Regions from separate parts of the Terrisporobacter hibernicus genome, predicted to be linked through region 3. Evidence: riboswitches for the same ligand, from Rfam matches in the RefSeq annotation. Region 3 holds a riboswitch; each other region holds the start of a gene.

Region 1 (10,809 bases), 770 kb from region 3:
GATTTTTTTCTTAGTTCACTCTTATCTTGTAAATAGTTAAATATGTTTAAAAATTCTATTAAATTAATTCCTACAGATTCCATACAGCAGTTTCCACAGCCTGTACACTCACCCTTTGGTAAAGTATCATATATATTATTAAGCTTTTCAAATAGTTGATTTTTTTTAGCATAATCTATGCTTTTTAAAATATCTGTATTATTTATACTAGCCATTGTACATTCTCCTTGTTATAATTATTAGGTTAATACAAAAACTTATTATATCACATTTATTACTATAAATTGTAGGAGGTATCTTACTAAATGAACAGATATACAAAAATAATCAATATGATGGAAAGTTATTTCACTAAAGATTTTGATAAGGCTAAAAAAGGAATAACTAAAACTAGAGAAGTAAAAGAAGAAACTGTTAAAAAAGCTTTCTTAAAAGGAAACACTGAAGTTTTAGTTATATTTGAAGATTCTGGACGCGAAATACTTATTGACGATTTTTCTTCAGATGAAGATATAAAAAAATATTTAGGAGCTTCTTTCATAAATCCTAGAAGATAATAAAAATTCCGAAAGTTATCATACTTTCGGAATTTTTATTTTTAATTGGAAAAACAAAATTATATAAAATATCAATATAAATAACACCTTATTCATATAATTAAATGGATTTTTTTATTTTTCATGTATAATTTTTCATTTCAAAGACAATAATACTAATGTAATTTAAATATTTAACTCAATCTCCCCCAATATAAGCTTTCATTTCCCCAGTGGAAGCTACGTTTTTTGCTAAATAGAGAAGAATAAATTTATTCTTCTCTATTTTTTTATTAAAACAATTTTATGTTATTATTTTAGCAATCATTAAGTATATAAATTAAATTTTTGTTGATAACTTATGATAATATAATTTATATTGTATACTAAGCATATGAATATAAATACTTATTTGAGAGGTGAAACAATGATTAAAATAGGAAAATTAAAATTAGATAGTGATTTTGATTACAGAATAATAAGAGAAGAAGATAATGATGTAGATTTGTATATAGATATAAATTATAGATGTGTAGATATAAATGTTGGTGAGTCAGAAATATTTAACTCTAGAATTCAATTTCCATATGTTAGGTCTATTCTCCTAAGAATCAATAAAGAAGACCACTTAATGACGGTGCATCTTATGAGAGATATAGATTTATTTTCTGCTTTTGCAAACTTTGAAGTAGATTTTTCTAATAGTATTTTTAAAATTAAAAACCTTCAAGAGAAAGTTATTATAAGTAAAAATTAATAAAAAAAAATTAAGGGGGCCTTAACAGGCCCCTATTTTTATTTATTTCTTTATTTATAATTCAATTGTAATACCAAAATTTTCTCGTGTCAAGAAATTTTCTGAATATTTTAAATTTTTTGTTTTATATGTATTATTTTTTATATATATTGATAAATTTTTAACGTTAACATATAATAATTTATCAATTCTTTGTTATTACATCTATAATAATCGACAATAATAAAATTATCATCTATTAAGATTATTGTCAGTGTTACCAAGATTTTGATATAATTATTGTTATATAAAATAATATCACATATTAATTACCCTATGTGATGTTAATAAAAATACAATAAATTAATTACTATTCGTAATTTATGAGAGGAGTTTTATATATGAGTTTATTTGTTTTTGGACATAAAAGTCCTGATACTGATTCAATATGCTCAGCAATATCATTAGCATATTTAAAAAAACAATTAGGTACTGAGGCTAAAGCTTATGCTTTAGAAGAGCCTAGAAAAGAAGCTAAGTTTGTTTTAGACTATTTTAAAGTAGATGCACCAGAGGTATTACCAGTTGGAGCAATAAAAGGACAAGACGTTGCTTTAGTAGATCACAACGAAGTTGCGCAGACTGCCGATGAAATAGCAGAAGCTAATTTAGTAGAAGTAATAGACCATCACAAGATAGGATGCCTTTCTACTGATCTTCCAATATCCGTAAGAATGATGCCTGTTGGATGTACTTGTACAATAATCTACAGCTTATATAAAGAAAATAATGTGGAAATACCTTATGAAATAGCTGGATTATTATTATCTGCAATATTATCAGATACTTTAATATTCAAATCTCCAACTACTACTGAAAAAGATAAGGAAGCAGCTTTAGCATTAGCTAAAATAGCTAAGGTTGACTACGAAAAATATGGAATGGAAATGTTTAAAGCAGGTACTTCATTAGAAGGATTCTCTATAGAAGAAATAGTAAACATGGACTTCAAAGAATTCGACATGAGCGGTAAAAAAGTTGGTATAGGACAAGTTATGACTTTAGATATAGATGCAGTTTTATCTAAAAAAGAAGAATTTTTAACTTATATAAATGCAACTGAGTTTGATATGTTAGTACTTGCTATAACTGATATAATAAACGAAGGTTCTTACCTAATATACAAAGGTGAAGATAAAATAATATCTGAAGCTTTCAATGTAAATGCTACTCAAGGTGTATTTGCTGAAGGTGTTGTTTCAAGAAAGAAACAATTAGTACCTAAGTTAACTGATGCAGTTAAAAATATATAGTTCAAGTATATAAAAATACAATTTATTAAAAGCAAAAAGTGACACAGATTAATCTGTGTCACTTTTTATTTTTAAATCATTATATCGTAATAATATTATTACAATGGTTTGTTTCTTCTGGTGTTTGTGTTTTGTTTTTAGGATTTACTTTAAATATTGTAAATCATGTAGCACCAGTTGTAAATAGTATTTATTTCTATTTTTTACATTTATTACATTTTTTCTACTTCTGGATAATCAACTCCGAACTTTTCAACTGTCATAGTTTTTATCTTTTGATCAGCTTTAGGTCTATCTCCTCTATCAACCGGAGTGTCTGCTATTTCATCTACTACATCCATTCCTTCTATTACTCTACCAAATCCAGCATATTGTCCATCTAAGTGTGGAGAGTTTTTGTGCATGATGAAGAATTGAGAACCTGCACTATTAGGCATCATAGTTCTTGCCATAGAGATTACGCCTCTATCATGTCTTAAGTTGTTAGCAAATCCGTTGCTATTAAATTCACCTTTTATTGAGTATCCTGGTCCGCCCATTCCAGTTCCTTGTGGGCATCCGCCTTGAATCATGAATCCTCTTATCACTCTGTGGAATATAATTCCATCATAATAATGATTATCTATTAAGCTTATAAAGTTATTTACTGTGTTAGGAGCTATATTAGGATATAACTCAACTTTTATAGTTTTTCCACTTTCCATTTCTATAGTTACTATAGGATTTTTATTTTCCATATTTATACCTTCTTTCTTTGGTTGTTATGTATTTTCATATATTATTATATACTAAGTTATAAAAGAATAACTACTCTATTATTATTTTACCATATTTAAAACAATTAATTAATGTTTGCGTGGATAACTCTGCATTTTTATCCACACTATCCACAGCCATTAAATTTCAAAATTTCCTACTATATTTCAAAGTTTTTATTTATATATAAAATTAAAACATTACGTTTTATTACCATTTTATCCACATAGTTATCCACTTATCTACAACTTATTAACATTTTATTCAGTCTTTATCCACATTTTCATCTGTAATTTACAGAATTTTTCACCATTATTCTTTTATATCTGATAAAATTCGACAAAGGTCTTATATATATTAAAATGATCTTCTACACTTCCAAGTTCTCTCACTGAATGCATAGATAATATTGGACTACCAATATCCACAGAATTAATGTCTAAATGTGTTGATGAAATTGGCCCAATTGTGGATCCACCTCTTTCATCAGATCTGTTCACAAATTGTTGATATTTAACTCCGCATTTTTCGCATATATTTTTATATACTCCTGATGAAAAAGCATCACTTGTGTAGGCTTGATTTGCACTAATTTTTATTACAGGCCCACCACCCATAATAGGCTTGTTTGTTGGGTCATGCTTTTCAACAAAATTTGGGTGAAGAGCATGAGCTAAATCTGCAGATATCATAAAAGATGAATAAATAGCTGAAAAGAATTCTTCTCTATCTTTGCCTAAACTTATGCAAATTCGTTCCAATAGGTTTAGTAACATATTAGAGTCAGCCCCTTGCTTCGTAGAACTGCCTACCTCTTCATTGTCAAATATAGAAGCTATATTTATACCATTTTTTCCTTTTGAATCTATTAACCCATGTAAACTTGCATGAGCCATAGACAAATTATCAAGCCTAGAAGATGATATAAACTCTTCACTTGGTCCAATTATATTTCCTTTTTCATATTCATATAAATACAAATCAAAATCAAGAATTTCCTTTTTATCCACATTTAGTTCTCTACTTATTTCATTTAATAGAAAATCATCTTTTTCTAGTGTATCATTGATTAATCCAACTAAAGGCAATGTATCTTTTTGCTTATTAAACTTATATCCATCATTTATACTTCTGTTCATATGAATAGCTATATTTGGTATTATACAAACTGGGCGATTTATATTTATTATCTCTTGTCTTGGACATAATACATTTTCTGATTTTAATACTACTCTGCCTGCAACAGCCAATGGTCTATCAAACCAAGTACTTAGTATAGCACCGCCATAACCTTCAGTATTTAATTTCAAATATGAATTTTCCACAGTCATCTCTGCATTAGGTTTAATTCTAAAGGTTGGTGAGTCACTATGAGACCCTATTATTCTAAATCCATCTTGAATATTGTCAGAGTTTATTACAAAGGCTGTTAATGAAGATGAATTTTTAGTTATAAAATACTTTCCTCCAACTTTAAGTTTCCATTTCTCATTCATTTTCAGTTCATTAAATCCATTTTTTAATAATAAATCTTTGCTAGTCTCAACTGCATTAAATGCAGTTGGACTATCATAAATATAATCTATTAAATTCTCAGCAAATTGTTTTTTCATAACTCCTCCTATTAAACTAAATCTAAAGTCGTGTATTCTTTATTTATAGTTTTTATACCTTGGTTATCAAAAGCTATAGTCACATCTGGACCTTTTAAAGCTACTACTGTTCCCAAGCCAAACTTTGGATGATGCACTTTAGCTCCAAGTTTTAAGTCATCTATATTACTTTCATTTGATGTATTTTTTATAGTAGCATTTGCTTTTTTAGCAACTTCAACCTTATTCATATTATTCATTTTATATTTTTGAGTATATTTATCAAGAATATTATAATTTGCCTTAGAAAAAGATAATTCTTTTTGGTCTTTATTTAATCTTTCTATACAATCACCTGGTAATTCCTCTATAAATCTAGATGCAATTGAAGGATTAGTTCTTCCATATAAAGTTCTCTTTCTTGTTAAAGTTAAAAATAATTCTTCCTTTGCCCTAGTTATTCCAACATAGCAAAGTCTTCTTTCTTCTTCTATATCACTATCTCTCATTGATTGTATCGCTCTAGCAATTGGGAATATTTTTTCCTCCATTCCCGCTAAAAATACTACTGGGAACTCAAGACCTTTTGAAGAATGTATTGTCATTAAAGAGACTCTATCTTCAGATTCTTCCTCGCTATCTGGTTCAGCACTAAGAGCTATTCCTGTTAAAAATGTTTCTAAACTCTTATCATCGCTTGAACTTTCAAATTCTAAAGCTACTGATATAAGTTCTTCTAAGTTTTCTAATCGATCTTCTCCTTCGTTATTTTTTTCTTTTAGTAATTCATCTTTGTATCCTGTTACATCCAATACTTTTTCAATAACTTGACTGACAGTATATACATCTGTAAAACTTCTTAATGTAGACATTAAATCTACAAATTCACTTATACTAGCCCTAGCTTTTCTTGATATATCAGAATTATCTTCTATGTCAATTAATACGGAATAAATACTCTCTTCTTTTAAGCTGGCTCTGTCTTCTATTTTTTCTATAGTTCTAAGGCCTATTCCCCTTCTAGGAACGTTTATTATTCTTTTTAAAGATATATCATCTTGAGGGTTTTGTATTACTCTAAGATAAGCTATAATATCTTTTATTTCTTTTCTTTCATAAAATTTAATACCACCATAAATATTATATGGTATTCCTGCCCTATTTAATGCATCTTCCACAGAACGAGCTTGTGCATTGGCTCTATATAAAACTGCAAAGTCTTTATAATACCTATCTTCATATCTTTTCATATATGATATAGTATTTACTATAAAATCACCTTCATCAATTTCATTTTCTGACAATTGGATTTTTATTAGCTGTCCTTCTTTTTTATCGCTCCAAAGTCTTTTTCTTTTTCTTTCTGTATTATTTGCAATAACATGGTTAGCTGCATCTAGTATTACTTGTGTTGATCTATAGTTTTGCTCAAGTTTTACTATTTTAACATTGTCATAATCCCTTTCAAATTCTAGGATATTTCTTATGTCAGCTCCTCTCCAACCATAAATACTTTGATCATCATCTCCAACAACACAAATATTTTGGTGTTGTTTAGCTAATAATTTTATTAATTCATATTGTGCTTTACTTGTGTCTTGGTACTCATCTACCATTATGTATCTAAATTTATTCCTATAAAAATCTAACACATCTGGACATTCTTTAAACAGTTCCACTGTTTTCATTATTAAGTCATCAAAATCTAAGGCACTATTTCTTTTTAAACGATCTTGATACAGTGCATAAATTTCTCCTACTTTTGTTTTAGATATGTCACCTTCATTTAATTTTAAGAATCTTTTAGGAGAATACAATTTATCCTTTGCATTAGATATGCAACTTAATACATATTTAGGATCAAATGCTTTATCGCTAATATCTAATTCTCTCATACAGTCCTTAATTAAAGTAACTTGGTCTGGACTATCATAAATTACGAAACTTCTATTATAGCCTATTTTATTTATACTTTTTCTAAGAATACGAACACAACAAGAATGGAATGTTGTAATCCACATTTCCTTAGTGTCTGTTCCTTCTAAAGTTTCTTCTACTCTTTCTCGCATCTCATTTGCAGCTTTGTTTGTAAATGTTATAGCTAAAATATTTTCAGCTTTAACATCTTTATCTTCCATAAGATAACCAATTCTAGTAGTTAAAACTCTCGTCTTTCCTGATCCAGCTCCAGCAAGTATTAAAACAGGTCCCTCTGTATTTTCTACCGCTTCTCTCTGAGCTGGATTTAATTTTTCTATTATATCTGAAATCATATATATCCTCCTATAATGCTCATATAAATATATTTTAATCTAATTCTATTTTTTCTTCAAACTCCATAATACTATAATAATTCCCATGAATAAAATATAAAATACTTAACCTGTAAATTATCATAAAAAAAGACCTTAGGATTTTGGAGAATCCTAAGGTATAGGTTAAGGGTTATTCTATTTTCAAACTATTTTGAAATAAAATAGGTTGAGGGCTTATTCAAGTTCATAAGAACTAAAAAGTGCCTAACTTCAAGTTAGGCACAATATCTTCAAATAAAAATTTTTATTAAGATATTTCTCCTACCCCGAAGAAATCACTTTATATTGTAGGCAGGTCTCCTGGCTTTGCTTCATTCTACTCCTTTCCCTTCCCATGTTTCCACAGTGGTTAAAAGTTTCGTCCACATTACAGTAGCGGGGGCTGCAAAGGTATCTCACCTTTTTCCCTATTAATCTTAGTTTAAGAACCTAAAATACTTTAATTAATTTAATTTTTTAACTAAGATAAGTATAGCACATACAAAAGAATATTTGTTAATTTTTAACAATTATTTTATTTCATATTTTGCTAAAATATCTTAATTTTTTATTATTTTTTTCAAATACATCGCAACTATATCAGAAAATCTTTCTATATCCTTAGTGTAAATAAAATCCTGACCATAAATTATTTTTTCTGCTTCTAAATCTTTTTCTTTCCCAGTGAAAACCCCTAATACAAGTATTCCCTGTTTTCTCGCCTTTCGAACTTCTAAAGCCGTATCTTTTACTGCTATCATTCCTTTATAAGAAGCCTCTCCTCTTAAACTTCTTGATCTATCTTTTCCTATTTTCACATCATTTGGTTTACCATCACTAAGTATTATAAGTATTTTATTTTCTTCTTCTCTTTCTAATAAAGAATCACTTGCTGCCTTTATTGCTAGTCCATCTCTATTATTTCCTGCTGCAAAATACTCAAATATATTTTCACAAGAATTAATATTATCATTATAATCTCTATATCTTTTTAATATAGTATAATCTAAAAAACTTAAATATCCCATAACTCTGTTGGGAATTCCAACTGATGTAAGAGCAGTAGCAATTATATATGCCTGTATTGCCACATTAAACTGGTTTCTACTTTGTGAACCACTGGCATCAAGTAATATATCTATAACATACTTTCCTTTTTCATTTCTTATATCCTTATAAAAAACTTTTGAATTGTTGCTTCTTCCTATTCTCCAAGCTCTATTGGCACAAATAGTTCCTCCGTCGGAATAAATTCTATCAATAGCACTTTCCTCTATTAATATTCTTGATATGCTTTCTTTTAATTTATTAATACTTCTTTTATGTAGTTTAATATTATTTCTATATTTGTATAAATTGTTTTCTTTTTGTCTCGTAACATATTTTAACTGAAAAACATTGTTACATTCACTACGTAATACTCCATCCGTAAAATGAACCCTACACCCTTCATGAACATCTCTACAATGTTTAGTTTCAATTTTCCTTATTTCACTTTCACTTAGAAATGCTTTACCATAGTAATATTCTACTTTATCATATATTTTTTGAGCCATAACTTCATCCACATATATAACTCTATTTGAGGATTTTCCTAGATCTCCACTACCCATTTCACCTAAGTTTTCAACTAGCATGGTATTACTTATATTATTAATTTCACTTTCTATGGTTTCTATTTCCTCATCCATATATAACTCCTCATACATAAAATCTGAGAAAGTATCAAAGTCCACATTTACATTTTTTATATCTTGTTCATTTCCTTGTGAAATTTCTCTTTGAGAGTTTATTATAAACTCAAAATAAGTTAAATAAATTTCATCTAATCTTTTTAAGATATTCATCAAATCATCGTTACAATCAATAGATTTTATATCTTTCATTATTCTTCTTGTCAAACCATCCACTGCAGGGTGTCTGTTCATAGCTTGAAGTATAAATGTATATCTTAATGTCTGTAATATATCTTCTTTATTAATTTTACTATAATTCACAAGAATGTCTTTGTATGCTTTGCTTCTTATTTCCTCAACTCCTGGCCTTTCATTTATCACTTTATCTTCTACTACAGAATTAAGCACAAGTTCAATCAAAGTATATAAAATATCTTTATCGTAGGATTTTTTTATTCTACTGATTATATATTTTTTAATTATATCCCAATCTAAGTACTTTCTTCTTGCTCCAGCAATTATACCAAAATACAAAGAAACATCTTTGGATGAATAATCTTTTTCACTTGAGTCTATATCTTCCTCGTACATACCACAAACTGTCCATGCCAAATTATTTACTCTATTTTCAAATTCGTAGTTATTATATATCCAATTAGTATTTCCACTCATTTTATCACCTACTTCAGGTTATTTTAAATTAGGAAATATATCTTTACTTTCCCATTTCTCTGGTATTCTTGTCCTAATAATATCATCCACAATTTCTTTTTCATAAATATCAAAAGTTTTTCCTGTAAGACCCATATTAATAGCAAGGGTTGGTCTAAGTCCTCTTTTAATAGTTTTTAAAGCACCTATTAATCCTCTTAAATCAATTGCCTTTGTAGATATCTCTCCATTTTGAGATTTTAATTGTAAATCTAAAAAAATTCCTGCAAATTGATTTAATTTTTCTTCATCAGTACAAGGAAATTCTCTTTTCAAAATCATCATTAATTTATCTTCGTTTACTGCTGGAATATCTATTACTAAAAATCTAGAAACTAAGGCCTCGTTTAATTCTTTTGTACCTGCATATTCATAGTTCATAGTACCTATAAATCTAGTTGCTGGATGAAGGTTTATTCTTTCATATCCTGGCACATCTATTACTCTTCTGTAATCTAGTGCAGAATGAACAACAACTATTGCGTCATTTTTAGCCATATTTATTTCATCAAAAACACCAAATCCACCATGAATGGCACATTCATATACAGATCCTCTTCTAAGTTTCACTTCATTATCTATGAAAGTATCTGTTCCAATTAGTGATGAACTATCTGTGTTTATATGGAAGGAAGTGTTCCACTGAGGCCTTCCAAATATCTCTGATAAATTATCCGAAAGTAAGTTTTTCCCCGTAGCCTTAGGCCCAGATAATAATATATTTTCTTCTTCTAAAATAGCAGATATACACATGGACAAAATATCTTCACCAATATAAAACGCCGGCGATTTTGTCACCCTGTGCTCTACTTCTTTATCAACTTTAAATTCTTTTCTAAAATGTTGTACATCCTCTATAAGAGACTCACTTACCCCTTGAATTCTTAAGTTTTCTATTATATCCATAATAATCTCCTTTTGTAAGTAATACTTCTTATTATTATATCCTTTAATTTTGCACTTAATAAAAGTATAGTCTATTTGTTTAAAATTCAGTAATATTTTTAGCACTTAATAATAAAAAAGAGTTGCAAGATATTTTTTGATTTATCTTTTTCAACTCTTTAATTATATATTTATATTGCTATTTCTTTATTATTTACCAAATCAATAATTATAGTTGATTAATTATAAAACCTAACAATTAACTTTTTATTTACACATATCTTTCACAAATAATACTACTAAATATATT
Region 2 (10,809 bases), 1.9 Mb from region 3:
ACTTGTGTAACATTTTCATCAAGTGGCTCTTTTACTGACAATGTTTCATCTTCTAATACTGTATATCTTAATGTTTTATCTTGTATATATGCTAACTTAAAGTTTGCCACATACTCTGTATTTTTATCTATTTCTACTTGGTACTGTGCATCTGTTGATACTATTTCATCTGATCCTTTAAGGCTCCATCCTTCAAATTCATAGTTTTCATTTGCTGTTGCTGTCAGTTTATATTTTGCTGTTTTATTGTCTACATCTTCACTTACTTTTTCTACTGTAGCTTTTCCACCTTTTTCATCATTAACTAATACTTTAGCTCTTGGTATTGATGTATCTTCATCATCTACACTTATTTGTATATCAGGCATAATATTAAAATAAATATCATTATCTCCATATCCTGCATTAAAGTTTGGTGATAGACCCTCTTGTGGTATTTTGCAATGAGTATCTAGAGGACTTCCCATATGCTGTGCATGTACTTTTCCTTTAGATAATTTGTAAGTACCCTTTTTATCTATTGTAAATGTTAAAGGGCTATTTACAGAATATTGCTTATGAGGACCTTCTATAGTTTCTCCATTTAAATCATACACTAAGAATGTTCTATCAGGAAAACCTGGGTTATATATAGTAGCCATTTTATAAATTGGCACTTCTAAATTTGTAAAGCTTACACTTGCTTTATCTCCTACTTTAAGCTCCTTACCTTTATTGCTATCATTAGATATGCTTATATCACTTTCCATAGCGTCTAATACATAATAAAGTACATTATCACCAGATGTCATTCTTATTATATTTCTACCAGTCTTAACTTTAATAGTATAGGAACCATTTTTATCTGCTTCGTATTTTGTCCAATTATTTGCAAAATCACTATCTATATGTATTGGATCATGTGTTTCTACTGTAACACCTTTAGATGGTGTAAAAGTATATTCTCCATATCCTTTGCCTTTTACAACTGTTCCATCTGGATATGTTGTATCTCCAGTAAAATATACTGTATCGTATTTTGTCCATTTTCTATCTCTTACTTTAAAATTAGGATCTATATCTCCTCTGCTACCACCTACATTTACTATAACTATTCCTGTTTGTTCTTTATCTATTGCATTAAATCCATATATTCTTTTCTTGTCAAATCCAGGATCACTAGTTGCTTCTTGACCTTCAATTAAAGGATCGTATGTAATTTTAATAACTGCTATTCCTTCTTTTTTACCAGTCATATTTACATATTTTCTACCTTCCTTGCCTTTTTCTTCTATAGATAAATTGTCTTTTCCATATATAACTTCATAATGTTTATCTGGTTCAACAAATTTATTTGAAACGGGACTTGTCATTCCCTGCCAAACACGAAATGTTTCTAGCTTTTGGGTGTCTCCCACATTCATATTTACATGACTACCTTCATCAGTAATATTTGTATAGATATCATCCCACTTATTACGATAGTATGGATTTTCTTCATAGTCTTTTTTCTTTACTAAATCTAGGGTAATGGCTTCTTTTACTTTCTCTGTATCTAAATAAAAATATGGTTTAGTTGTCTTAACGTATTGCGTATCTCCTCCACCTGCTACTAACTTATAGTGATCTGAGGGCACTTGGAATTTATAACTATCATATTCTTTGTTTGATGTATCTACAGACAGTGGCTTAACTTCAAAAAGCTCTCTGTATGCTTCTCCATATATATTGTATAGATGAAGACCTGCCCCTTTATTTACTCTATATTCTATTGGATCTTCAGATTTAGATTGTAAATATACTTTTATCGTTCTAGTACTTGTACAATTTGATCCATCAAGTTCAGCACTTACATATGTATATATTTGATCGTTTGAATCACAATTTTGAGTAGTAAATGTGTAATTTACATTTTTATCTACTGGAGTAACTTTTATTTTATATTTCTTATCTTCTCCTTTAGCTTCTAACACATAATAATAATCCTGAAATGTTTTCTCTTTATATCCTGGCTTTATATCAAGTATTTTTCCATCTGGATCTGTTATTTCTATATTTACTTTATTGCTATCTTTTTCATTTAATTTATATTCGTTTATATATATTTCAAATGGGAAAAAAGTTTTTGATTGTTCTTCCTTAGTTTTTTCTACTTGGAACGTTCCTTTTCTACCTATATTTTTTTCATATCCAAAGAAAGTGTATTTATATTCACCTGCTGTCAGATGGTAAGAACCTTTCTCAAATCTATTACCGTGGCATTCTTTAAGTTTTTTTGGCTTTACTATTTCACCGTATCTATTGTATACCTCTAAGGAGGACATATTATACCAATCATGACCTTCAATGCTATATGTATATGCCTTATCAAAAGTGGCCTTTATCTTCACAGCTGAAGAAGGTATTTTAAATGTATATATATAATTAATACCATCAGATTTGTCTTGATCTATTTCTCTTTTTATATCATTTCCGTCTTTGTCTTTTATTTCCAATGTATCCATTGCAAAATTTTCATCTGGTTTTACAGTTAAAGTAACTTTTGTATTTAATTTACCTTCTTTTACATCTACTGATATTTGTCCATTTTCTGTGTCCAAAGTCTTTATTTCATAGGCTTTTTCATCATCTACTGATAAATTTAATGTATAAGGTTTTGATGCTTCTTTTCCATCATTTGCTATGAATTTTAGTTTATAATTCCCTGATTTTTCTGGTTTAAATGAATAATTTGAATCCGCATCTACTTCTTCCTTATTATCAACTGATACTTTATATGTTAATTTGTCATTTTCCTTATCACTAAATATTTTAGATAAATCTAGGGAATAAGTTTCTCCTAGCTTAATACTAGCACTGTCACTTTCTTTGCTCGTTACTGGAGCCGTGTTTGATTTAATATTTGATTTTATTTTAAATGTATATGTACTAGATTCTATATTTTGGCCTGATCCTGGCCAAGACTTATCACCACATATAACCTTTATAGTTTCTCCATCTAGTACTTTTATTTCTTCACTTCTTTTATATCCTTCTTTTGATGTGTCTACATCTTCACCTTTATATACTCTTACTTGGTAGTTTTTATTAGCAGCTGTTGGTTTTACAGTTATTTTATTAGTATCTCCAAGTGCTAGTGTATACTCTTTAGTTTCACTGCTAAATTTAGGTGATAAACTTCCTTCACTAAAATCTATATTTTTTAATGATGTATCATTCTTACTATAATTTCCACCTATATCTGATCCAAACTTAGTAGTATACATTACTCTAATTTCATCATTAGCTTTTACTTTAAATGCCCCAAATCCTAGATTAACAAACCAATCATTTTTAGTTCCCATCCATCCTGAACTAGATCCACCATCAAATGCTTTTAGTCCATTGATTTCACTTATGTAGTTATTTTCTGCACCTGTTTGTGTAGCTTTCACCTTATCTAGTGCTTTAACTATTGCATCCATCATAGTCATATTGTCTTCAATTTTTACCCAATCATCTACTAAAGTTCCATCCCATGCTGCTCCATCTTTTTTAGAGTACGTAGTATTTTCTACTATTACATGTACTTTTTGTGTTAACACTTCTTGTGCAAAAGATTTTATTGATGATACTGTAGATAAGGTAAACACCATAATAAATGCAAGAAAAGAGCTAATAATTTTTTGACTTAATTTCTTAGTGTTTTTATTCCTCATATCTTTCCCCCCAAAATTAAAATATTATAAATCTATAAAAGGGTGCTCTGAAAGCACCCCTTTTATAACAAATTACCAATTATGTAATAAATTTATCATCTTTCTTATTGTAATAATAAATATATTTATTAACACAAATGGTTTAATTGTTTACTATTTAGTAGGTAACCCTGACAAGTTTTCTGGGAATTGTACGCTATAGCCTCCATATGCCCAAACAACAGTTTGTCCTGACTCCACATCAAATGTTTCTCCGCCAACTTTTTCAGAAACATCTACCATTTTTTGTTCAGAAGTCGCATTTCCTTCAGAATCATATACTCTATACATCCAACCAAGTTCATTTTCCATATATGGATAATCTTTATTATTTATATTTACATTTTTTAAGAATTTACTTCCCCATTGTAAATCATCAACAAAATTATCAGCTACAACAGATATTGCATCCATTGCAGATGGATAATTTATTTTAGATGATACAGCACTTGTTGATACAGACCCTTTATTACTTTTTAAAAATTTAAAACTACCACTTGAAGCATCGTATGCTCTTACATTCACACCAGAAACATCTTTTTGTACATCCTTTGGATTTAATACTACAGTAAAGTCCATATATCCTGATTTTGTATTTGTTGCTTCTACAACTGCCACTCCCGCATTCTTTGACGTATCAATCTCAGCATTTCCTTTAGCTGCAAATTGATTTCCTACTGCTTTCGGAGCTTGTTTGCTAACACTTACAGCATCTGTACTTCCTTGTACAATATTCCAATTAATAGAATTTGCATCTGCTTCATTATTAAAAAGACTTGTGCCATACCAATTACTTGTTGCGCCTTGAACCATTAAAGCTTGATCCTTTGTTCCACTTCCTTTTTCAACAGTATAATTATAATCAGTATTATAATTAGTTAAATTAGGATACTCTGTAAAAAAATCAGTTGCAAATGATGTTGCCCCCATTGATAACATTATAGCTGCCGCCATTCCTGTAGTTGCAAATTTTCTAAATCTTTTGTTCATAAAAAACATCCCCTTCTTTATTAAAAATATTATTATTTATAAGGAAGATTAATTTCCATATAATTATCAAAAACCACATGAAAAATAAACCTCCGATTATGCCTTCGGAAACTTTCACCATAAACTTACAATATGCCTGTATTCTGACTAAAGCTCAAACCTACTCTTTGCTCCTTCCCAGAGATAACTCCAGTGGTAATAGCAAATTTCGTAACTTATTACAGCAGGGATAATCTGTGGCGGAATCTCACCGCACTTCCAAAATAAAAAATATTTTTCATTTTTTACATATATTAATTATTTATATATTTACATTACTATTTTTTATTATCTATAATATTCAATAAGTTTACAAATTATTACCTCATATTCATTATACTGTATATTTATTCAGACTTTGGTATAGTCTTTTTTCTAATAAAAGTAGTACCATCATAGTACTACTTTTCACACCCTTCATAATATTGTACTTATGTTTTTATGCAATTAAAAAATGCCAGGTATGAAAATTCATACCTGGCATCAATAAATCTTTTTGATTAAAATTCTATACTTCTCTTGGAAGTATAATTTCAAATTCTGTTTTATAGTTTTTTCTAGCATCCACAATTTTTATACTTCCACCATGAGCTTCTACTATTTTTTTACTTATGGCAAGTCCCAGCCCTGAACCTTTTTTAGTACGAGATTTTTCCCCAACCACAAAAGGATTAAAAATATTTTTTCGTATTTCTTTTGGAATTCCATGGCCATTATCTGCAATATTTATTTTCACCATATCAAAATATTCTTCTATTTCAAATAATATGGATAAATCTTTTTTATTATGTTTTAATGAGTTTGATATAATATTTTCAAAAACACGCTTTAACTGAAATCTGTCTAACTTACAATAAATAGGGTCATCTGGAATATCAGCTTCCAACTCCACTCCATTTATATCTAATTCTTCATATTTTCCTGCTAGATAAACTCTACCATATTCACATAAATCTATTTTTTCAAAAACAAATTTGTAATCTGGATGTTCTAATTTACTATATTCATAAAAAGTATTAATCAATTCATCTAAGTGATCTGCTTTTTTATATATAGTCATAAGATATTGATCTTTTTCTTCTTCTGAAACTAGATTATCACAAACAGCTTTTGAATATCCCTTTATAACTGTTATTGGTGTTTTTAAATCATGGGATATATCCGCAAGGATTTTTTGTTTTTCTTCTTCCAAGCTTTCACGCTTTTTCTCACTATTATACAACTTCCTTGACATATCATTGAAACTACTACAAATATCACAAAATTCCTGTGGTCCATCATAATCTAAATAATTTTCACGCTCACCGTTTTTAAACTTGACAATGGCTTCATTTAAAATATTAATCGGTCTTTTTACTTTATGATTTAGCCAAGTTATAAATATTATAATTAAGATAATATATATTAGTATAAATAATACAAATGCGCATATGCAAGTAATCAAAATTTTACTATATATTTCATTAGTAAGAGAAGGAGTATTTATTAAAAGCGTTAACTTTTCATTGTCCTTATCTTTAAAAGAATATTTTCTAATATCATATCCTTTTAGATAAGCTCCTGTTAAATATTTAAACTCATTTTTAGTAAAAGATTTTCTAGTATCTCCCGTATTCGTATATATTAAATTTAATTTATCATCTACCACGTAAATTTTATTATGAATATCGTCATTTTCATCATAATAAGTTATGGATACTGATACATTTTCTTTATTTTTATCATTTTTATATTTTTGAATATCAATATATGGATCCACATAATAATCATGTATACAGCTTAACTCTCCCTTTGTAAATTCTTTGTTGAATTTTCCAGGCACACTCTCATATATAACCTTATTATTTTCATCTAATAATTGAATGAAAGTATCTTTTCCAGCTAATTTTTTTATACGTGATTTATTAATTTGATGATTTCCATTTTCAGTAATTAAGCTTGCATAATCTACTAATTCATTAATTCTAGGTTCACTAGCAATATCTTTTATTTTATGATTTATACCATGTAATATACATATAATAGAAATTATAATTATTACTGTAAAAGCAATGTAATTTCCAACTAAAATGGTAAAAAATTTACTTTTCTTTTTTCGCAATTTTATATCCAATTCCTCTCACAGTTTTTATATACTTAGGATTTTTAGAATCATCTTCAACTTTTTCACGCAGTCTAGAAATATGAACCATCATAGTATTATTGTCACTTTCAATATAATCTCCATTAATCGCTTCGCATATTTGCAACTTTGTATATACTTTTCCTGGTGTTTTCATAAGAAGAGCCAAAATTTTATATTCTGTAGGTGTGACTACAACTTCTTCTCCTTTTTTGTAAAGAGCTAACTTTTGAGTATCTAAAGTTAAGTCACCAACTATTAACTGTACCTCTTCATCTTTTGGTACTACTACTTTGTTAAAATCATAAAATCTTCTTAAGTTAGAATTAATTCTTGCCACTATTTCCAATGGATTAAATGGCTTTGTTATATAATCATCTGCACCTAAATTTAATCCCATTATCTTATCACTATCTTCATTTTTAGCAGATAAAATTATTATTGGAATAGTATATTTTGATCTTATTCTCATGGTTAATTCATAACCATCCATTTTTGGCATCATAATATCCATTACTACTAAATCAACTTTTATATTTTCTATTATCTGTAATGCATCCAATCCGTTCTGAGCAGAAATCACTCTATGGCCATCATTTTCAAGATAAATCTTTAGTAGCTTTATTATGTCTATATCATCTTCTACAACCAGTATATTATATGTCAAAATTTTCACCTCTTCTTTTTCTAGTAACTTTAATGTAATGATTCCCTCTGATGTTTAAAAGATAAGTGGTAGCAAGAACAATGCCACTTAATAGTACTAATAAATAAAAACTTATTCCTCTACTTACAAGCATAGCTGAGCTTAAAAGTTGAACTGGGAACAAAGTTTTGTAAATAAGCATAAATCCACTTTCACTAGCTCCTACAGCTCCAGGTAGTGGTAATGCAGATACACTAATGTATAAAACTGATTGTAACATAACTACTGTCACAAAAGAATACCCACTTAAACCAGATGCCTTGTATACCCAAAACGAAATACTGTGAAGAGCTATTATTTGTATTGTTGTAGTTAATACAATTTTTAAAACTGTTAATTTATTTTCTTTAAAATATTTAGCACTGTCTTTATATTCTTTCACTTGACATAATGCCATTTCTTTAAATTTATCTACTTTTTTATATTTGATTTTAACTAAAATAAAACAAATAAAATCAATAAACTTTCCTATAAATCTTTTTGAAAAAATTGCTGTTAATATAAATATCATCACTATTGTATTTAAAAAAATTCCAAGTGCAACAAAGTATTTAATATTCCCCAAAGTATTAACTAGTAATTCATGTTGAGTTACATACCCTATTATGGCCATAGTAACTGTTACAAACTGAAAACTAGCAAGATCCATAAGAAGAGCTAAAGATGAATGCGATACTTGAATTCCATCTTTGTGCATATAGTAAACTTGCATTGGTTGACCTCCTGTTGCAGAAGGAGTTACAGAACTAAAAAATAGGCCTATAATTGCATATTTTATGGAAGTTATAAAATTAATTTCATACTCCATAAGTTTTAGACTTCTACCTATATTTATACCTTCACAAATAACAAAAGTGAAACTACAAATTATGCTTATTACTATATAATTTATATTTAAAGTAGAGATTGCATTTATAATCTCTTCTATATTGTTATTTTTAAAAATTATATAAAAAGTTAATAAAATTAATCCAATAAATAAACCACCGTTTTTTAATATATTCTTTGGAGAAACTTTTTTACTCATAATAATCCTCCATAGTCAAAAATTTATATCCTTTTTTCTCCCAAACTGGAATTGCTTTTTCTAAGGCTTTTATTGTCCTAGATGGCGCTTCATCTTTTCCACGTCCATCATGCAAACATATTATACTTCCATTCTTACTTCTTCTTAATAATTTATCACATATAACTTGAGATGTTGTGTTTTTTTCCCAATCCTGTGCCATTACATCCCATAGTACTTTTATTAAATTATTTTTCTTCGCTTCATGATTTGTAAATATATTACAATGCCCCCAAGGCGGTCTATAAAACTTCACGTTAACGCCTAGTTGTTCCATGGCTTTTACACTTTCTTCAAAATCATATGAAGTATAAGATTTACTCTGATATAAAGCATTTTTGTGTTCATAAGAATGAAGACCTATACAGTGACCTTCCTCTTTCATCCTATTTACTATTATAGGATTTTCTTTTGCAAAAGTTGCTACCATAAAGAAAGTTGCCTTTATATTATGTTTTTTTAACAAATCTAAAAGACAAGGCGTATACTTTTCATCTGGTCCATCATCAAAAGTTAAGTATAGCACTTTATCATTTGAATTATTTTTCTTTGTTAGTTTATATTGAAGTTTATATAAATAAGTTGGCACAATACTATAACACAACAATATTATAACCAAAGCTATTATAATTTTTAATAACAAGCTGTTATACCTCCATAATAGTAATTAAGTGGTGATGTACTTTGTAATTTTTCTTTTTCAATTACTATATTTTCTTCCATGCTTTTTAAAAGCAATTCATTATTTAGTAAAGATGTTACATCTTCATAAATATCCGTTCCATTTGTCCATATTACCTTACCAATACAACTGTCTTGTATATATAAAGCATTTCCTATTTCTTGATATAAAAATGGTCTAATAACATATAATGGTGTTCCACTAAAAATAGCTTCAAATAATGTTATTCCACCAGATTTTGAAATTATTAAGTCTGCTTTTTTCATATATTTGTCAACTTTATCTGTATATCCAATTGATTCCACATTAGGATACTTTTCTTTTACATGTTCTAGTAGTTTTTTATTTTTACCTGCTATAAATGTTATTTCTACATTATCATCTTTTGAAAGTTTTTCTAAAAAGTCCATTGCACAAGGCATAAGACCTAAGCCCCCACCCATTATTAATACTTCTTTTTTATCCTTTGACTTTTCTATTATCTTTTCTTCCTTAAAATTTTGTTTAACAGGTATACCACTGATTACTATTTTATCACTATCTACATTTTTACTCAAAAGTGATTTTTTTGTTATGTCGCTACCTACAAAATATAAATCAGTTTGCTCACTAATCCATTCTTCATTTACAGATATATCTGTAACATAAGTATAAAGAGGAATATCACAATTTCTCATTTTTTTATATGCTGAAAAATATTGAGAACAAGCTGGAAAAGTAGAAATTACCAAATCAACATCATTATTTTTTAATAATAAATCCACTTTTTTTATTACCGATTTTTTTAGTGGTACACTAGTTCTTTTTGCTACAATTTTATTAAAAAAATTATAAATTAAAGAGAATTTATTAACCATAAAGTTAAAAACTAAATATATTAATTCACTAAGTTTTGGAAATATATACTCTATCATATCTATTATAATAACTGTTGCTTCTGGTTCTTCTCTTAATATTTCTTCTTTCACCGCTTCTGCTGCCGAATAATGGCCCATTCCAAATGCCCCTGTAAATATTAATGCTTTCATTTTAATTACCTCACAATCTATTAACTAATTTAAAGTATACATTAATTATTTTCATATTGCCTTTACATTTTCGTAAGATTACGTAAGATTACTGGTATTTTGGCTTACATTTTTGTCACATTTGTTTTTTATTCATTTTTCTTATGATAATAATAAGAAATATTAATGGTTAAAATATATAAATTAAAGTTATACTTATTATAATGACTTATTGTTAATATTAGGAGGAAAGATATTTTGATTGAAGAATTAAAAACATTTATATCTGTTGTTGAGTTTAAAAACTTTACTAAGGCTGCTAAACACCTTAATCTATCTCAACCTAGCGTTAGTAATCATATAAAAAGCTTAGAAAAATATTTTAATACCATAATAATAGATAGATCTATTAAACAAAAAAATATATACATTACAGAAAACGGAGAAATACTATATAAAAGGGCTAAAGAAATATTAAACT
Region 3 (10,809 bases):
GTTATCTTTTTGCTTTAGTGCTTGGCTGCTATAAAGTGTAGCCGTTCTTTCTTGTTCCTCTACATAATTTACTACCACATTCTGAGAATCACCTTTTGCAGGTAAATAAACATTCACCTTATCTCCTTCTTTAACATCGTATCCACTTTTTGATGATAATGCTCCCAAGAAGTCATTGGAAACCATTTGTTGCGTGTAATAATCCTCTGGACTTTCTTCAAGTCCCATAGACTTTTCTAACTCTTTGTATGAATAAAATGCTCCTAAAGATGTCCAGTGATGATCTGTTTTATAGTAAATATATTCATTTCTATGATCATACATAGTTTTATAGTTATCTACAAAGGATACACTTTGTGGTAATTTATCTTTATAAGATTGTAAATAAGCTTCTTGGTCCATAACTGGTGCATCTATAGGAAGCTTATCCTTTAAAATACTCACTGCTGTTGGTGAAATTAACATATATTGTTTTATGTTTTTGTATCTGGCAGAAAAATTATTTATAGCTTGTATATTTTCTTTAACAGCTTTCTCATTAGGCTTATTAAAGTTTTCTACTAAGTATCCATCTTCTCCTAAGAAAACTCCATTGGACTCTTTTTTTCCTAATAACTTATCCATGTTTATCTTCACATTTGTAAAGAAGTCTCTTCCTATAAATTGGTCCACCACATAATCTTCAAACTTAGAAGTAAACCTTCCTTCTAATAATTTATCAACTGAAAACTTTGGCTTTCCTGCCAACATTCTATTTTCTCTTTCCGAAAAAGTCTTATCCTTAGTTATTATATTAGCTCCAACAAATAATACTAAAAAAAGTATAAATAATAGTGCTGAAGTTTTATAATGTTGTCTTTGTTTAATTTTATTTTTTCTGTTCATATTAAATCACGTCCTTTCCTAGAATCTAAAATATAGGAAGGGATTATAAGTTTCATTTACTAAATAAGCCGTAGCTAAAAATAGAATCACCATATATGTTATTAGAGACCCATTAACATATCCTAACTTTGATTTTACAACTATTCTATCTAAAATGTTTTTTACAATAGGTGTAGAACATACTCCTAAAATCACAAACATAATTGCATTTGTGTATAAATAGTAAATTCCTGCACTATCCATAAGCACATGATTTCCAAATCCAAACATTGATTTTAAGTATTCCATAGCAAAAGATAAGTTTGGACTGGCAAAGAATACCCAGCCTATCATAATTAGTAACATGGTATAAATATGCTTTATAAATGTTGGTACTCTTTCTAATATATTAGCAAATACCATTTTTTCTAATAAAAGGATTACACCATAATATAATCCCCAAACTATAAAGTTCCAACTTGCTCCATGCCAAAGCCCTGTTAAAAACCATACAGCAAATATATTCCTTATTTGTTTTCCTAGACTAACTCTGTTTCCCCCTAAAGGTATATAAATATACTCTCTAAACCAAGAACCTAAAGATATATGCCATCTTCTCCAAAATTCAGTTATACTTGTTGAAATATAAGGAAAATTAAAGTTTTCTATAAAGTCAAATCCGAACATCTTTCCTAAACCCATGGCCATATCTGAGTAACCACTAAAGTCAAAATATATTTGGAAAGTATAGGCTATTATTCCTATCCAAGCTGTTAATACTGACATGCTACCAAGATCCATGGCACTTATTGTTGTCCATATGATTCCTATACTATTGGCAAGTAGTACTTTTTTGCCTAAACCCTGGATAAAACGTTCCACACCCTGTCCAAACTTTTCAAGAGATTCTTCTCTATAATTTAATTGTTCTTCTATAGTTTCATATTGAACTATAGGTCCTGCCACTAATTGGGGAAACATGGTAACATAAGCCCCAAAAGAAATAAAGCTTCTTTGCACTTTAACTTTGCCTAAGTACACATCTACAATATAAGATAGTACTTGGAATGTATAAAATGATATCCCTACGGGTAAAGCCAGTTCATTAAAAGGAATGTTAATTGAAAATATACCATTAATATTTCCTATTATAAATCCTACATATTTAAAGAACACTAAAATTCCCACATTTACTAAAAGTGTAAATATAAAAAATTGCTTTGCTTTCTTTCTATCCCTTTTATACTTATTTATTTTCAGTGCCATAATATAATCAAATATAATTGTTCCTATCATGAGGAATATATACACTGGTTCCCCCCATGCATAAAACACTAAACTTGTTAGTAATAATATGGCGTTTCTAAATTTTTTTGGTGAAATATAATAAATTAAAAGTGAAATTGGTAAAAACGTAAATAAAAAAACTATACTACTGAATACTATTTTAATCGCCTCCTCTGAAATGCTATTTCTTAATACTATCTAAAAATGCTTCTTTTATTTGCTGTGCATTTTCAGAGATAGCAAAAAACACAAAGTTTCCCTTTGATTTTAATTCATAATTATCAACTAAATCACATTGCTTTGGACCATATCCCGAAAAACTTTCTAGTTGATAGTTAACTCTTGAATCAATGCTATCTTCTAAGGATTGAATTTGAGATTCATCTTTTACCTTCACTATTAATACTTCATTTACATCCATTGTTGACTGCGGTGTATATAAAATTACTCCATCGTAATCATTTGCATTTAATTTATAAAAACGTTTAAGAGATTTACTATCTCCTTTTTTCATTTTGTCAAACTTTACTTCCTGTTTCATCTCAGTTTCTATTTTGTCCACACTTTGATCATTATTAACACCACAGCCAACTGTAATTACAGTTGTTATTAGAAATGTAGCCATTAGTAACTTCTTTTTTAAGTTTATCTTCATATCTGTCTCCTTCCTTACAAGTTAGCCTTTTGAACTAACATCTCAACCCATCTTTTATTAAATCCAGGTTTAAAATGTATTCCATCATCTTCATATGAACTTTCATCAACTATTGATGAGCCATCTATATAGGTAACGCCTAGTTTATTGCACATATTTATGATAGCTGTATTAAACTGAGGTACATTTTTTAAGGATGGAGATTCACTTATCGCTTTGTCTTTAACTTTAAAAATTGAGTTTACGTAAATTTTTGTATTTGGTAATTTACTTTGAATATCTTTTATTACCTTTTCATATTCTTTTATAAAATCTGAAGGATCACCATATAACTCCACATCATTTAATCCATAAGTTAAGAAAAGATTTGCCGGAGCCAAACTAATAGCTTTATTTATATCTCCTTCTTTTTGTGCACTTATAAGGTTCCTTCCTTTATAAGCTACTACTGGTGAACTATCTAAAATCTCATAGGATACTATTGACTCAGCTCTCGAATCTCCCAATATAACAGAACTTGAAAACTTATCTATAAGATTAATTTTTTCATTATTATTTTCTTGATTGTTATTTTCTTGATCGTTACTTTCTTGATTTATGTTAACTCCTTGCAAATTAGATTGCACAAGGTTAATTTTTTCTTCTGATTGTGATACATCTTTTTTCTCTAACTCTTTTACTATTTCAATTCCTTTGGCAACTTGTGCCTCTTCTATCTTTTTTTGGTTATCAAGAGCGTTAATACTGTCACTAAAATTCATGAATCTTGTTACAGCTACTAGTGATATTGTTGTAATCGCCCATACTCTCTTTTTTATGATAATTCCCCCTTGCTGTTAACTTAGTTTTCTTACAAATATTATTATAACATCATAACAATACATAAAAAACAATTATCGACAGGTAAATTTTACAAAACAAGACATTTTTCTACAATAATGAATGTTCAGTTAAAATCAAACTATTTTTATTAAAATCTAGTTATAATTCATTAATAGAGAAATTATAAACTAATTTTATCATTAGATTTATTTCTAAAAATATACTACCTATTCAACGTACTTTTTATTACGTATTCGATATTTTTATTACAGTTTTGAAACCCAAAATTTTTACATTCTTACTTCAAAACAACTAAACTCATATTCTACAATAAATATACAAAAGTTTTATTATTTCACATAATTTACGCTCCCCTTCTGATTTACTAATTTATTATTAAAAGATTATCACATAAATCTTAACTTAGAATTTATGTAAAGTTAAGAAATCTTCATAATCAAAGTTTCAACCACAATTATCTATTGACATAAAAAATAACCCACTTCAGATATTAAATAAGTTCATATCTAAAATGGGTTATTAACTTTCTTTTAACTAGCAACAGCAATTATCATCAAAATTGAATAATAGTAATATAATTAAAATCACCCAAATCCATATACTGTCATCGTCAAATATATCATCAAATATGTTCGTAGCTAAAAGTAAAAATACAATAGCTATTACTATTAACAGTCCTCCATTAAATCCACAATCATCTCCACCGAAAAATCTTGATAAAGTATCCTCTAACTTCGCCATGTCACTCCCCCCTCAAAGTCAAACGGTTATCTTACTATATACTAATATATGTCTTCAAGCACAAATAAGTTACTTCAATAAAGTTTTTATTCATAAGCGTATTTAGCTCATCTTGGCTTTGATTATTTGCTTTAAATACTAGTTTTAAGCATTCTTCTTTATCTTCTTCATTATCCTCACTTATCACATCTATTAGTAATTCTATAGCTGAAGTTTTGATTACTTTATATTTGTCAAATAAAAAAGAAGTATGTGAATTTTCCATTCCCTTTTTTATCTTCATTAATCTAGATATATATTCTCCTTTTTTATCATCAACTTTACCTTGATTTTCCATAACCTCTTGTAAGATAACATTGCTCTCAGTAACATAATCTTTTATTCTATTCATATCTATAAGCAATGAGTTATAAAATAGACAACCAAGAATTATAAAAAAAGCTGTAATTGACGATAATAATAATCCTATGTTTTTCATTACTCTTCCTCCTAAAGTTATTATCTATATTAAATTTATATTCATTATTTTAAAACTTTAGGACTTTTTTTGATTATATATTGAAAAATTGACCATATTATATTAAACTACAATTAAATTTTAAATTATGTTGGAGGTTATAATGTTTGAAAAAATTAGAGATATAATAGTTGAACAACTGGGTTTAGATGGTAAAGATGGATTATCTATGGAAACATCTCTTAAAGAAGACCTAGATGCTGATTCTTTAGACGCTGTTGAAGTTATAATGGGTCTAGAAGAAGAGTTTGATATAGAAATACCAGACGAAGATGCTGAAAACTTCAAAACTATAGGCGATATAGTAGAATATATAGAAAATCGCTAATAAATAAAAGGGATGTTCATTGAACATCCCTTTTTCATATATCTAAGCCCATTTTTGTAGAATATTTTTCATAAAATCTTTTATATCTATTCCATAAACCTTATTTAATGTAGATCCACTAAGTACCTCTTCAGGAAGTCCATATTCAACTTCTTTTCCATCTTTAAGTATAAGAACATTATCGGCAAAATACTGAACTAAATTCAGATCATGTAATACACCAACAACTATTTTATTATTATTTTTTGACCAATCATTTAAATTTTCCAATAATTCTATTTGATGCTTAAAATCTAAGTGATTAGTTGGCTCATCAAGTAAAATTACATCTGGATTTTGAGCAAATACTCTTGCTAAAAAAACTCTTTGAAGTTGTCCTCCTGATAATTCAGTGATCATCTTATCTTTTAATTCATATATGCCAACTTTTTTCATACTATCAATTATTATTTCAGTATCCTTAGAAGATAATCTGGCAAATGCTCCTTTAGAATATGCATATCTTCCTAATGATACAGTATCATAAACAGTATAAGGAAAATATAGTTGAGTTATTTGACTCATTAAACCTATTTTTTTAGCCAGTTCCAATCTGCTAATCTTACTTACTTCCTTCCCATCTATCTTTACATTGCCTTTGTATTCAAGAATATTGGCAATGGATTTTAAAAGTGTACTTTTACCACATCCATTTGGCCCTACAATACAAAGATTTTCACCTCTTTTTACCTTAAAATTAATATTTTTAATTATTTCTTTTTTATCATATCCTGTATATAAATTTTCTACTTCTAACATTTAATATCACCTAGCTTTTTTAAAATATATATGAGCAAAGAATGGTGCTCCTATTAAAGCTGTTACTGCCCCAACAGGTAGTTCCATTGGTGAAAATACAGTTCTAGCTATTAAATCCGTTACAACCATTAAACATCCACCAAATAAAAATGACATAGGGACCACATATTTATGATTTGAGCCAAATATTTTTCTTACAATATGAGGTGCAATTAAATCTACAAATCCTATAATTCCGCTTAAGGCTACTGAGCCTCCTGTCAAAACAGCACAATACACAAATAACTTTGTTTTCACTTTTTGTGTATCAACTCCAACTAATTTAGCTTGTTCTTCCCCAAAAGTAAGTATATCCATTTCCTTTGTAAATCTAAAAACTCCTAACATTCCTATAATAAAGAAGGGTGTAATAAGAATTACATATGACCATCCCTTCATGGCAAAACTGCCCATCTGCCATAGCGTAATACTTTCTAAATCCTCAGTAAAAAATGCTATTAATGTGGTTAACAAAGCATTTACAAATAAAGAAAATACCATTCCTACTAAAATAATTGTATTGTTTGACATTGTTTTATCTATTTTAGATGCGAAAGTTATAACTGTAAATACAGTGGCTAAGCCTGAAATAAACCCTATTAAAGGTAGGGTAAGTCCCTGTAAAAATGGTATTGATACACCTGAAACTATTACTAATCCTGCACCAAGAGATGCTCCAGAAGATACTCCTAGTGTATATGGTGATGCCAGCTCATTTTTTAATACAGATTGAATTACAGCACCACTTACAGCTAGACATCCACCAACTATAAATGCTAATAATACCCTTGGTAATCTTATTTTCCAAACTATAGATATTTGTGGAGATGTTATGGTTTCATTAAGTGGTAAGTTGAAAATTTTATTTAATATAATTGATATAGTATCTAAAATGCTAATATGGGAACTTCCATTGGAAGCTCCCATACTTATAATAAAAAATGCAATTAACACACTTAATAATATTTTCTTTCTATTTTTATTTTCCATATACATCTGGATATATAGACTTAGCCATTTCATCTAAAGCTTTTATTATATTTTGGTTTCCACGTGCAGATGAGTTTGAATCTATATAGTAAACATCCCCATTTTTAATTGCTTTTATATTTTCCCATCCATTACGCGATGATATTTCTTTTGTTGGATTTTTTACATAATTAACGTTTGTAAATATTGCATCTGGGTTAGCATCTAATATTGCTTCTTCTGTTGGAGCAAACCAGCTTTTCTCATTTTTAAATACATTTTCTGCTCCTATTACTTCAATCATCTCATTTAAAAATGTACTGTGACCAAAAGTAAATAAATTCGGTGCTGGACCTATTTCAAAGTATACTTTCTTTTTATCTTTAATAGTTTTACCTAACTCTTCATACTTAGATATTTTTGCTTTCATATTAGTGATTATTTCTTCACCTTTTTTTTCTTCATTTACTAAAGAAGCTATAAACTCTATATCTTTGTATATTCCTTTTATACTATCACTACTTGGTATATAAACTACTGGTATGCCAGCTTCTACTATTGCTTTGTATGGATCTTCTGCAGAACCTATTTTATTGTGTCCTGATGCTATTATTATATCTGGCTCTAATGCTATTATTGCTTCTGCATCTGGGTTATTCATATCCATTTTAGGAATATCTTTGTTTAATCCTTCTATTCCTTCTGAATACTTATCTACTCCAACTAATTTGTCTGCTACACCAAGTTCTACTAAAACTTCTGTATTAGATGGTACTGCAGAAATTATCCTTTCTAATTTAGTTGGTACTTTTACTTCATTTCCTTCTCTGTCAGTAACAGTTGTCTCTTTGTTGCTGCTGCATCCTACAGCAAACATTAGTACAAAACATGTTATAATTGCTAATAATCTTTTCTTCATGTCTTTTCCTCCTATAAATTGTCATAAAAAAAGCCTAACCAAAAGGTTAGGCAAATATATACATAGATTTTAAACATAAATGCTTTGTTATTTCAAAGGTCAAAACATAATGTTTCATAATGTAATATTTTCTTCACCCCGAAGAAACTACTTTATGATTTTAGGCAGGTCTCCTGACTTAGCTTCATTCTACTCCTCACCTTCCCATGGTAATACCACAGTGGCTTAATGAGTTTCGTCCACATTACAGTAACGGGGGCTGTAGAGGAATCACACCTCTTTCCCTTTTAATCTATTGTACATAGAACCTTAAAATCTCATGTATTCAATTTTTATTTTTTTATTATAACATATTTTGTAACTTATTCAATTTTTTTATTTTGTATATTTTTACTTTTTTAATATTAAGCCCATTTTTGTAAAATATTCACCATAAAATTTTTTATATCTATTCCATAAATATCATTTAGCAATTTGTCTTTTAATACATTTTCTGGTGTTCCATAAGAAACTTCTTCTCCATCCTTAATCATAAGGACCTTATCTGCAAAATATTGCACTAGGTTTAAATCATGCAGTACACCTATTACAATTTTATTGTTATTTTTTACCCATTCATTAAGATTTTCCAAAAGATCTATTTGATTTTTAAAATCAAGGTGATTTGTTGGCTCATCTAGTAAAATTATATCTGGATCTTGTGCAAATATTCTAGCTAAAAATACTCTTTGTAATTGGCCTCCTGATAATTCTGTAATCATCTTATCTTTAAGGTCATATACACCTACTTTATTCATACTATCTACAATTACTTGTTTATCTTTATAAGAAAGCTTTGAAAAAGGTCCCTTTGAATAAGCATACCTTCCTAGAGATACAGTATCATAAACAGTGTATGGGAAATATAACTGAGATATTTGGCTCATAAGCCCAACCTTTTTTGCTAATTCTACTCTACTAAGCATAAATGATTCTTTATTATCTATTTTTATACTTCCTTTATAATCAATAATATTAACTATAGATTTTAATAATGTACTTTTACCACAGCCATTAGGGCCAACTATACATAGGTTTTCTCCATTTTTTACATTAAAACTAATATTCTTAATTATATCTTTTCCATCATAACCACAATAAAGATTTTTAACTTCTAACATTTAATATCAACTTCCTTTTTTAAAATATACATAGGCAAAAAATGGTGCGCCTATTAACGCTGTAACTGCTCCCACTGGCAGTTCTATTGGTGCAAACACTGTTCTAGAGATTAAGTCTGATATTACCATTAGTCCTCCTCCAAATAAAAAAGACATAGGTATAACATATTTATGATTTGAACCAAAAGCCTTTCTTACTACATGAGGGGCTATTAAATCTACAAATCCAATAGTCCCGCTAAGAGCTACAGATCCTCCTGTTAATATTGCACAGTAAACAAATAATTTTTTCTTCACTTTGTATGTGTCCACACCTACAGCCTTGGCTTGTTCTTCTCCAAATGTAAGAATATCCATCTCTTTTGTATACCTAAATACACCTAACATTCCAACTAAGAAAAATGGTAATATTAATCCTACGTAAGTCCATCCTCTCATGGCAAAACTACCCATTTGCCAAAGGGTTATACTTTTCAGATCATTGCTAAAAAATGCTGTTAAAGTAGTTAGTAATGCATTTACAAATAAAGATAGAACCATACCTACAAGAACCACTGTATTATTTGACATAGTCTTATCTATTTTTGTTGAAAAAACAATTACTGAAAACATGGTAATTAATCCAAATATAAACCCTATAAATGGTAACGTAAATCCACCTATTAATGGTATTGATATTCCTGTAACTATTATAAGCCCTGCTCCCAAAGAAGCTCCCGAAGATACCCCTAAGGTAAAGGGTGATGCCAATTCGTTTTTTAGTATGGATTGAACTACTGCTCCACTAGTTGCTAAACATCCCCCAACTAAAAATGCTAATAATACTCTTGGTAACCTAAGCTTCCATATTATAGAAATATGTTTTTGTGTAACATTTTCTGGTAAATGTAAATTTAAGGTTTTATTACCTATTATGGACAATGTATCAAATATACTTATATCCGAGCTTCCTATAGATGTTCCTAACCAAATAATTGCAAATAATACAATTATACTTATAACTATCTTTTTTCTATTTGTTATAATCATCTGGATATACGGCTTTAGCCATTTCCTTTAAAGCTTTTATTATATTTTGAGTTGGGCGAGAAGATGAATTTGCATCTATATAATAAACTTCATTATTTTTTACAGCCTTAATATTGTCCCATCCGTCACGAGATTTTATTTCTTTTTCTGGATTTTTCACATAGTTAACTGTAGTTAGTATTACATCTGGATTGGCATCTATTACAGATTCTTCACTAGGTGATATCCATGATTTTTGATCTTTAAATATATTTTCTCCTCCTATAAGTTCAACCATTTCATTTAAAAATGTTGAGTTACCAATACTATATAAAGTAGGTGCTGGCCCTATTTCAACATATATTTTCTTTTTATCTTTTATAGTTTTTCCAACTTTAGCTACTTTTTCTATTTCACTTTTCATATTAGAAACTATTTCTTCGCCTTTATCTTTCTTATTAACTATAGAAGCAATAAACTCTATATCTTTATAAATTCCATCTATACTATCACTGCTAGGTATGTATACTACAGGTATTCCTACATCACTAAGGGATTTAAATGGATCTTCAGATGAACCTACTTTATTGTGCCCTGAAGCTATTACTATATCCGGCTCCAATTCAATTATTGCCTCTGCATCTGGTGAAGTAAAATCCATTTTCTTTACATCTTTATTTA

The links. Region 3 has a riboswitch for cobalamin ahead of JW646_RS11940 (ABC transporter substrate-binding protein). Riboswitches for the same ligand answer to the same signal wherever they lie in the genome.
Region 1: another riboswitch for cobalamin. It lies ahead of pcrA (DNA helicase PcrA); the one in region 3 lies ahead of JW646_RS11940 (ABC transporter substrate-binding protein).
Region 2: another riboswitch for cobalamin. It lies ahead of JW646_RS02395 (hypothetical protein); the one in region 3 lies ahead of JW646_RS11940 (ABC transporter substrate-binding protein).

Annotation. Positions count from the first base shown of each region.
Region 1 covers NZ_CP081135.1:1,660,164-1,670,972, forward strand. The annotation lists gene JW646_RS07985 (YkgJ family cysteine cluster protein) at 1-215, opposite strand, end outside; gene JW646_RS07990 (hypothetical protein) at 306-557, shown strand; gene JW646_RS07995 (hypothetical protein) at 964-1,293, shown strand; gene JW646_RS08000 (manganese-dependent inorganic pyrophosphatase) at 1,674-2,585, shown strand; gene JW646_RS08005 (peptidylprolyl isomerase) at 2,798-3,322, opposite strand; gene JW646_RS08010 (M18 family aminopeptidase) at 3,662-4,954, opposite strand; gene pcrA (DNA helicase PcrA) at 4,966-7,206, opposite strand; cobalamin riboswitch at 7,522-7,696, opposite strand; gene JW646_RS08020 (VWA domain-containing protein) at 7,788-9,575, opposite strand; gene JW646_RS08025 (AAA family ATPase) at 9,594-10,520, opposite strand.
Region 2 covers NZ_CP081135.1:484,754-495,562, forward strand. The annotation lists gene JW646_RS02390 (leucine-rich repeat protein) at 1-3,677, opposite strand, end outside; gene JW646_RS02395 (hypothetical protein) at 3,831-4,706, opposite strand; cobalamin riboswitch at 4,823-5,013, opposite strand; gene JW646_RS02400 (HAMP domain-containing sensor histidine kinase) at 5,254-6,846, opposite strand; gene JW646_RS02405 (response regulator transcription factor) at 6,827-7,534, opposite strand; gene JW646_RS02410 (lysylphosphatidylglycerol synthase transmembrane domain-containing protein) at 7,524-8,600, opposite strand; gene JW646_RS02415 (polysaccharide deacetylase family protein) at 8,593-9,282, opposite strand; gene JW646_RS02420 (MGDG synthase family glycosyltransferase) at 9,273-10,349, opposite strand; gene JW646_RS02425 (LysR family transcriptional regulator) at 10,587-10,809, shown strand, end outside.
Region 3 covers NZ_CP081135.1:2,428,402-2,439,210, reverse strand. The annotation lists gene JW646_RS11985 (DHHW family protein) at 1-885, opposite strand, end outside; gene JW646_RS11980 (MBOAT family O-acyltransferase) at 904-2,160, opposite strand; gene JW646_RS11975 (DUF4358 domain-containing protein) at 2,333-2,806, opposite strand; gene JW646_RS11970 (GDSL-type esterase/lipase family protein) at 2,821-3,567, opposite strand; gene JW646_RS11965 (hypothetical protein) at 4,184-4,390, opposite strand; gene JW646_RS11960 (hypothetical protein) at 4,425-4,868, opposite strand; gene acpP (acyl carrier protein) at 5,011-5,235, shown strand; gene JW646_RS11950 (ABC transporter ATP-binding protein) at 5,278-6,033, opposite strand; gene JW646_RS11945 (FecCD family ABC transporter permease) at 6,040-7,062, opposite strand; gene JW646_RS11940 (ABC transporter substrate-binding protein) at 7,052-7,960, opposite strand; cobalamin riboswitch at 8,107-8,287, opposite strand; gene JW646_RS11935 (ABC transporter ATP-binding protein) at 8,365-9,120, opposite strand; gene JW646_RS11930 (FecCD family ABC transporter permease) at 9,127-10,149, opposite strand; gene JW646_RS11925 (ABC transporter substrate-binding protein) at 10,133-10,809, opposite strand, start outside.